DNA from 2 places in the Pseudoalteromonas sp. Z1A2 genome. Region 2 is predicted to be linked to the other one. Evidence: predicted binding sites of a transcription regulator. Region 2 holds the regulator's gene; the other holds the start of a gene.
The links. The regulator NrdR, encoded in region 2, represses ribonucleotide reductase genes. The targets are predictions, from matches to a motif close to AAACACNANATNTNGTGTTT.
Positions count from the first base shown of each region.

Region 1: the regulator NrdR is predicted to act here: its motif matches at 2,961-2,980, upstream of nrdA (class 1a ribonucleoside-diphosphate reductase subunit alpha).

Region 1 is NZ_WTKX01000002.1:47,528-51,643, reverse strand. It holds gene gyrA (DNA topoisomerase (ATP-hydrolyzing) subunit A) at 1-1,124, opposite strand, end outside; gene ubiG (bifunctional 2-polyprenyl-6-hydroxyphenol methylase/3-demethylubiquinol 3-O-methyltransferase UbiG) at 1,301-2,011, shown strand; gene GQR47_RS01655 (HAD-IA family hydrolase) at 2,011-2,691, shown strand; gene nrdA (class 1a ribonucleoside-diphosphate reductase subunit alpha) at 3,100-4,116, shown strand, end outside.
Region 2 is NZ_WTKX01000008.1:20,172-24,287, reverse strand. It holds gene thrC (threonine synthase) at 1-348, shown strand, start outside; gene glyA (serine hydroxymethyltransferase) at 618-1,874, shown strand; gene nrdR (transcriptional regulator NrdR) at 2,243-2,692, shown strand; gene ribD (bifunctional diaminohydroxyphosphoribosylaminopyrimidine deaminase/5-amino-6-(5-phosphoribosylamino)uracil reductase RibD) at 2,695-3,828, shown strand; gene GQR47_RS07635 (riboflavin synthase) at 3,845-4,116, shown strand, end outside.

The DNA of each region.
Region 1 (4,116 bases), on a different contig from region 2:
TCACGGGCTTTACGTAAATCAAATACTGTACGACGAGTTACTACTTCACGACGGTGAATAATAAACTCTTCTAACATTTCTTTTAAATTGAAACATTTAGGTTGGTTATTAATTAGCGCAACCATATTCATACCAAACACAGTTTGTAACTGAGTTTGTGAATACAAGTTGTTTAAAATAACTTCGCCTACGTCACCACGTTTGATTTCAATAACGATACGCATACCGTCTTTATCTGATTCATCACGTAGCGCACTAATACCTTCAATTTTCTTATCTTTAACCAGCTCAGCAATTTTTTCAATTAAACGAGCTTTATTAACTTGATAAGGAATTTCGTGAACGATGATTGTTTCACGGCCTGTTTTTTCATCGGTTTCGATGTCGGCGCGTGCACGCATGTACACTTTACCACGGCCAGTTAAGTAGGCTTGTTCAATACCCTTCTTACCGTTGATAATTGCAGCCGTTGGGAAATCAGGACCAGGGATATAATCCATTAACTCTAAAATAGTTAAATCTGGATTTTGAATAAGTGCCAAACAACCATTTACAACTTCAGTTAAGTTATGTGGTGGTATATTTGTAGCCATACCTACTGCAATACCTGACGAACCATTCACTAATAAATTAGGAACTTTCGTTGGTAAAACATCAGGGATGAACTCAGTGCCATCGTAGTTAGGAACGAAATCAACCGTTTCTTTTTCAAGATCGGCTAATAACTCATGCGACATTTTAGCCATACGTACTTCTGTATAACGCATTGCCGCTGCTGAATCACCATCAACCGAACCGAAGTTACCTTGGCCATCTACTAGCATATAACGCAGTGAGAATGGCTGAGCCATACGAACTATCGTGTCATAAACTGCACTGTCGCCGTGTGGGTGGTATTTACCGATTACGTCACCGACCACACGGGCCGATTTTTTGTAAGGCTTGTTCCAGTCATTACTAAGCTCGTTCATTGCAAACAAAACGCGGCGATGAACAGGTTTTAAGCCGTCACGTACGTCTGGTAATGCACGTCCTACAATTACGCTCATTGCGTAATCTAAGTAGGAGTTTTTTAACTCGTCTTCAATATTGACTGGCAGAATTTCATTGGCGAGATCAGTCATTTGATATCACATTCCTTCAGTATCAGCTCTCAACAACCCGGTATTGGGTATTAAGAGTATTGTTATTATTTCTAACAGCCATGCTATCACAATTAATTTTAATTTACAGGCGCAAAACTTTGCGATTTATCAATTTAGCCCTATATAATGGCCTCAGATTGACGAGGAAGTATTTTATGACCGAACATCAAAATGTAGATCACGCAGAAATAGCAAAATTTGAAGCCATCGCCGAGCGTTGGTGGGACTTAGACGGAGAATTCAAACCTCTTCACGAAATTAACCCGTTACGTTTAGATTTTATAGCAAACAAAACGCAAGGCTTATTCGATAAAGAAACACTCGATGTTGGCTGTGGTGGCGGTATTTTAAGCCAAAGCATGGCGCGCATGGGCGCAAAAGTAACTGGCATCGATATGGGGCAAGAGCCTTTAACTGTTGCTAAGTTGCACAGTTTAGAAACTGGCGTAAATGTAGATTACATAAAAGTGCCAGCAGAAGAGTTTGCATCGCAACACCCAGAGCGCTTTGATGTAATAACCTGTATGGAAATGCTTGAGCACGTTCCCGACCCAGCATCTATCATTCATGCCGTAGCTGCACTTGCCAAACCAGGCGCAGACGTGTTTTTTTCAACCCTGAACAAAACACCTAAAGCATATTTATACGCTATTGTTGGTGCTGAAAAGCTTTTAAAAATGGTGCCTGAAGGTACACACGACCATAAAAAGTTTATAAAACCTGCACAGCTTATTACATGGGCAGAGCAAGCGGGTTTAAAAGTTCGTGCAAGTACAGGCCTTTCTTATAACCCACTATCAAAGCAATATACGCTCAATAGTGACGTTAGCGTAAATTACATACTGTACTTCGAGAAGTTAGCTTAATGGCTAACTCTCAAGCCCCCCTCCCCCTTATTGAGTACGATGCATTTTTATTTGATTTAGACGGCACTCTACTCGACACCGCTGAAGATTTAGGTGCGGCTTTAAATGCAGTTCTCATTAATAATAAAATAGAGCCTGTTAGTAGTGATATATACCGTCCTGCGGCATCTAACGGCGCAGGCGCATTATTAGAGGCTGGTTTTAAAGAGTTATGGGACACACAACCTCAAAGCGAGCTTATTAAGCAATTAGTTGACGAATACGCTGCAAACATAGCAAATCACACACATTGCTTCAGCGGTGTTGAATCGTTGCTTATTGCCCTTGATCAGAAAAAGATCAAATGGGGGATCATGACTAACAAACCAGGGTTTTTAACTGATCCTTTAGTGGCAGCAATTCCCGCATTGAAAAATGCTAGTGTAGTAATAAGTGGCGACACCTTAGCTGAAGCTAAGCCATCACCTTTACCGCTGCTACACTGTGCAAAGCTTATGGGAGTGCAACCAAAACGCTGTTTGTACATTGGTGATGCACAGCGAGACATACAAGCAGGCAAAGCCGCAGGTATGCGCACAGCAACGGCACTTTGGGGTTACATACCAAGTATTGATGAAGCCAACAGCTGGAATGCTGATTTTAACTGGCAAAGCCCAATTGATGGTTTTAACCATATATAGTGCCACGTTAATTAATAAACACTATATATTGTGATTGTGTTAGTTTTTACGCAAAGCTTGCTGATAAAAAAAGCAGTCAAAATTTATTTTTAAAATGCGTAAATTTAGCAGATCATTAGTTGATTTTTGCATATTTCAACTTAAATGATTGTTCGAAGGTGAGTATCTACTAACACAAATACGTTATCCCGAAGTTATCCACAAATAGGGGCAATTATGTCCCTTGCAAAACAACTCAGACCACACTATCTTGTGATCTCTAAATTGAACAACACCAGATATTGTGGCCAAATGTTATTCAATTAAATTCGCAAATATGGCGAAACTTATAATAAATGAGTATATACCTCGCCCCGGCGAGGTATAAAGCATTGGTCAAAATACATAATTCCCAAGGAATACAGGCAAATGAACCAACAGTTATCTGTAAGCAAACGTGACGGGCGTAAAGAGCCTCTTGATCTGGATAAGATCCATCGCGTTATTGAGTGGGCCGCCGAAGGTTTAAACAACGTTTCGGTTTCGCAAGTTGAATTAAAGTCGCACATTCAGTTTTACGACGGTATTCGTACTAAAGACATTCACGAAACCATCATTAAAGCAGCAGCGGATCAGATTTCAAAAGAATCGCCTGATTACCAATACTTAGCTGCACGTTTAGCTGTATTCCATTTACGTAAAAAAGCGTACGGTCAATTTGAGCCACCACGTTTATTTGACCACGTAACAAAAATGGTTGGCGATAAACGCTATGATGCTCATTTACTAGTAGATTACACAGAGCAAGAGTTAGATGAGCTTGATGCATACCTTGATCATTCTCGCGATCTTAACTTTAGCTACGCTGCTGTAAAGCAACTTGAAGGTAAGTACCTCGTTCAAAACCGTGTATCGGGTGAAATATACGAAAGTGCACAGTTTTTATATATTTTAGTTGCGGCAAGCTTATTTTCAGATTACCCACGTGAAACACGTACTGATTACATTAAACGTTTTTACGATGCAGTATCTTTATTTAAAATATCTCTACCAACGCCAATTATGTCGGGTGTACGTACGCCTACTCGCCAGTTTAGCTCGTGTGTATTGATTGAATGTGGCGACAGCCTTGATTCAATCAATGCAACGTCGTCAGCTATTGTTAAATACGTTTCACAACGTGCGGGAATTGGTATTAATGCAGGTCGAATTCGTGCGCTAGGTAGCCATATTCGTAACGGCGAAGCGTATCACACAGGTTGTATCCCTTTTTATAAGCACTTTCAAACAGCGGTTAAAAGTTGTTCACAAGGTGGTGTACGTGGCGGCGCAGCAACATTATTCTACCCGCTTTGGCATTTAGAAGTAGAGAACCTACTTGTACTTAAAAATAACCGTGGTGTAGATGATAACCGCGTTCGCCACCTAGATTACGGCGTACAGTTT
Region 2 (4,116 bases):
ATGTTAGATAATAACTGGTTTAGCTACGATAATTTTTATTCAACTAGCGTAAACGAGGAAGACACGCAATCGGTGATGAAAAAAATTCAACAAACGGGTTATGTTGCAGAGCCTCACACTGCTATTGCGTACCAAGGTCTTGTTGAAAATCGAGCGCCTGGTGCAGCGGGCATCTTTTTAGCCACAGCTCACCCTGCTAAGTTTAAAGAAAGCGTAGAGGGTATTTTAAATATTGAATTAGGTATGCCAAAACCACTTAGCGACGCACTAGCAAAACCATGTCTAGCAAGCGATATAAAGGCCGATTACGACGCATTACGTACAGAAATACTTGCTAAACTTGGCTAAGTTAATTAATTCAAAAAGGCGGTTAAGCCGCCTTTTTTTATAACTATAGGCTTTTAAATCTAGTGAGTTGCATTTACTAATTAAATGTAGGAAATAGCATTCATTTAAAATCGTTATGGTTTTATAAGAAAATATCATCTTAAAAAGTCTGTGAAATAGTTTCAATCCCTGTTTAAATATCCTCAACTTAAGAGCGTAGGCAAAGAGTCGTTTAAAGCGTACAATAAAGCCTCTAAAAAACACCATACACGTTGCCCTAGGAGACCCCAATGTTAGAACGTAGCATGAATATTTCGGATTTTGATCCAGAGTTATTTGACGCGATAAACAAAGAAACTGCTCGCCAAGAAGAGCACATTGAACTAATCGCTTCAGAAAACTACTGTAGCCCACGCGTACTAGAAGCGCAGGGTTCACAGCTTACAAATAAATACGCAGAAGGTTACCCTGGCAAACGTTATTATGGCGGTTGTGAGCACGTTGATGTTGTTGAGCAATTAGCAATTGACCGTGCTAACGAGTTATTTGGTTCTGACTACGCAAACGTACAACCACATGCTGGTTCGCAAGCTAATGCTGCTGTTTTTCTAGCGCTATTAGAAGCAGGCGACACTGTACTTGGTATGAGCTTAGCTCATGGTGGTCACTTAACTCACGGATCACACGTAAGCTTCTCTGGTAAGCTTTACAATGCAATTCAATACGGACTAGATGAAACAACGGGCGAAATTGATTACGCACAGGTTGAAGCACTAGCACTTGAGCATAAACCAAAAATGATTATTGGTGGTTTCTCAGCGTACTCAGGTATTGTTGATTGGGCTAAATTCCGTGAAATTGCTGACAAAGTAGGTGCTTACCTGTTTGTTGATATGGCTCACGTTGCAGGTTTAATTGCGGCAGGCGTTTACCCAAGCCCAGTTCCTCATGCACATGTTGTAACTACAACTACGCATAAAACACTTGCTGGTCCTCGTGGTGGTTTAATTATCTCTGCATGTGGCGATGAAGCAATCTATAAAAAGCTTAACAGCGCAGTTTTCCCTGGTGGCCAAGGTGGTCCTTTATGTCATGTTATTGCAGCAAAAGCAGTGGCATTTAAAGAAGCGCTTCAACCAGAATTTAAAGTATACCAAACACAAGTTGTTAAAAACGCAAAAGCAATGGTTGCTGTAATGCAAGAGCGCGGCTACAAAATCGTATCTGACAAAACTGAAAACCACTTATTCCTACTCGATTTAATCGATAAAGATATTACTGGTAAAGATGCAGATGCAGCCCTTGGTAACGCTAACATCACAGTTAACAAAAACTCAGTGCCAAACGATCCACGTTCTCCGTTTGTAACATCTGGTTTGCGTATTGGTTCTCCTGCAATCACTCGTCGTGGTTTCAAAGAAGAAGAATCAAAAGAGCTTGCTGGCTGGATTTGTGACGTACTAGATAACATCACTGATGAATCTGTACAGGCGCAAGTTAAAGAAAAAGTAAAAGCAATTTGTGCAAAATTACCTGTTTACGCTTAATTGCATAAGCAGCAGTAATTTAGATCACATAGGCTAGGGGCCTGTTTATCTTTCGAGGTTTAATTTGCAGTAGTATGTTTGGTTTTTAGGCAAGGCAGAGTCTATGTAGTGTGGTTACTCCACACAAATAGGCGATAACGCAGCATAAATGCCAAACATGCACTGCCCTCGGGTTCGTCCTAGGGGCGATTTACTCTTTGTTGCTCGGTTTTTACTTAGCCCACTAGGTTACAAACCTCGCGCCGCGATTAAATCACCCATAGATAGAACAAATTTAATCCTGAAAGGTCAACAGGCCCTATTTTTTTGCTAAGATAAAAGACCGCTATTTAGCGGTCTTTTTTGTTTTAAAACGGAAGTACCGAGCTATGCATTGTCCATTTTGTACCGCAAAAGATACTAAAGTTATTGACTCACGCCTTGTTGGTGGAGGCCATCAAGTTCGCAGGCGCCGTGAGTGCAACGACTGCCATGAGCGCTTTACTACATTTGAAGGCGCTGAACTGGTTATGCCTCGTGTTATTAAACAAGACGGCAGCCGCGAACCATTTAACGAAGATAAATTATTAAATGGCTTAAATCGCGCACTCGAAAAACGCCCAGTGAGCACAGAGCAAGTAGACGAAGTAGTGAATATAATAAAATCGCAGTTGCGTGCTACAGGCGAGCGAGAAATTTCAAGCCATTTGGTTGGTGAATGCATTATGGAAGCCCTCAAAAAGCTCGATAAAGTAGCGTATGTAAGATTTGCCTCTGTTTATCGCTCGTTTGAAGATATACGCGAATTTGGCGAAGAAATTGCCCGCTTAGGGGAGTAACAATGCAAAGCCAAGTTCCTTTTACTGAACATGATGAAATGTATATGGCACGCGCCATAGAACTTGCCAAAAAAGGCCGGTTTACTACCACACCTAACCCTAATGTTGGCTGTGTTTTAGTTAAAAATAATCAAATAATTGGTGAGGGTTTTCATCAATTAGCAGGTCAAGGCCATGCAGAAGTAAATGCACTGGCTGTCGCTGGAAAAAATGCACAAGGTGCAACGGCTTATGTAACGCTTGAACCGTGTAGTCATTATGGCCGTACGCCACCGTGCGCCGAAGGCTTAAAAGCTGCCGGTGTGGTAAAAGTAATTGCTGCTATGGTTGATACAAATCCACAAGTTGCTGGCAAAGGCCTTAAAATACTGAGCGACGCGGGTATTGACGTTGCTTACGGGTTACTCGAATCACAAGCTCGCGCACTTAACGTTGGCTTTTTTAAGCGTATGGAACAAGGCTTACCTTATGTGATTTGCAAAATGGCAGCGAGTATTGATGGTAAAACGGCGCTTAAAAATGGGCAAAGTAAGTGGATCACAAGTCCTGCTGCTCGACAAGACGTACAATTATACCGAGCGAAAAGCTGCGCTATTTTAACCGGTGCCGATACAGTGCTAGTAGACGATGCTAAACTTAATGTGCGACTAAGTGAGCTGCCTTGCACACTGCCTACTGATTTGCCGCTTCGCCAGCCCGTGCGTGTTATAATTGACTCTCAAAACCGTTTAACACCTGACCTTGCTTTATTTGAAATCCAAAGTGATGTAATAATATTTACGACTAAGGTTGATAAATCATTGCAATGGCCGCATTTTGTAAAGCATATTGAAGTTAGTGAAAGTAACGGTAAAGTTGATTTACAAGCCGTTTTAGAAAAACTTGGGCAACTGCAGTTTAATAATGTTTGGCTTGAAGCTGGCGCAACACTTGCTGGTAAAATGACAGAGCTTAATTTAGTTGACGAGTTTGTTTTTTATTTAGCGCCTAAACTAATGGGCCATGATGCAAAAAGTTTAGTTAATTTTCCTGAATTGACGAGTATGCAGAACACCGTTGATTTAACATTTAATGAATGTGCGCGCATTGGTGACGATTTACGTATCACCGCGTCAAAACTCATTAAAATCACTTAATAAAAAGAGTAGTGCTATGTTTACTGGGATAATAGAAGCCACAGGCAAAATTGCTTTATTACAAAAAAAACAAGGCGACTTAGCCATTCGTATCCAAAGTACTGATCTTGATATGACAGACGTAAAGTTAGGTGACAGCATTGCAACTAATGGTGTTTGCTTAACTGTAGTTGATAAACATATTGATGGTTTTAGTGCGGATTTATCTAATGAGACGATTAGTTTGACCGGTTTTGCTCACTATGCTTTAGGACAAACGGTGAATCTTGAAAAAGCCATGCAACCTGT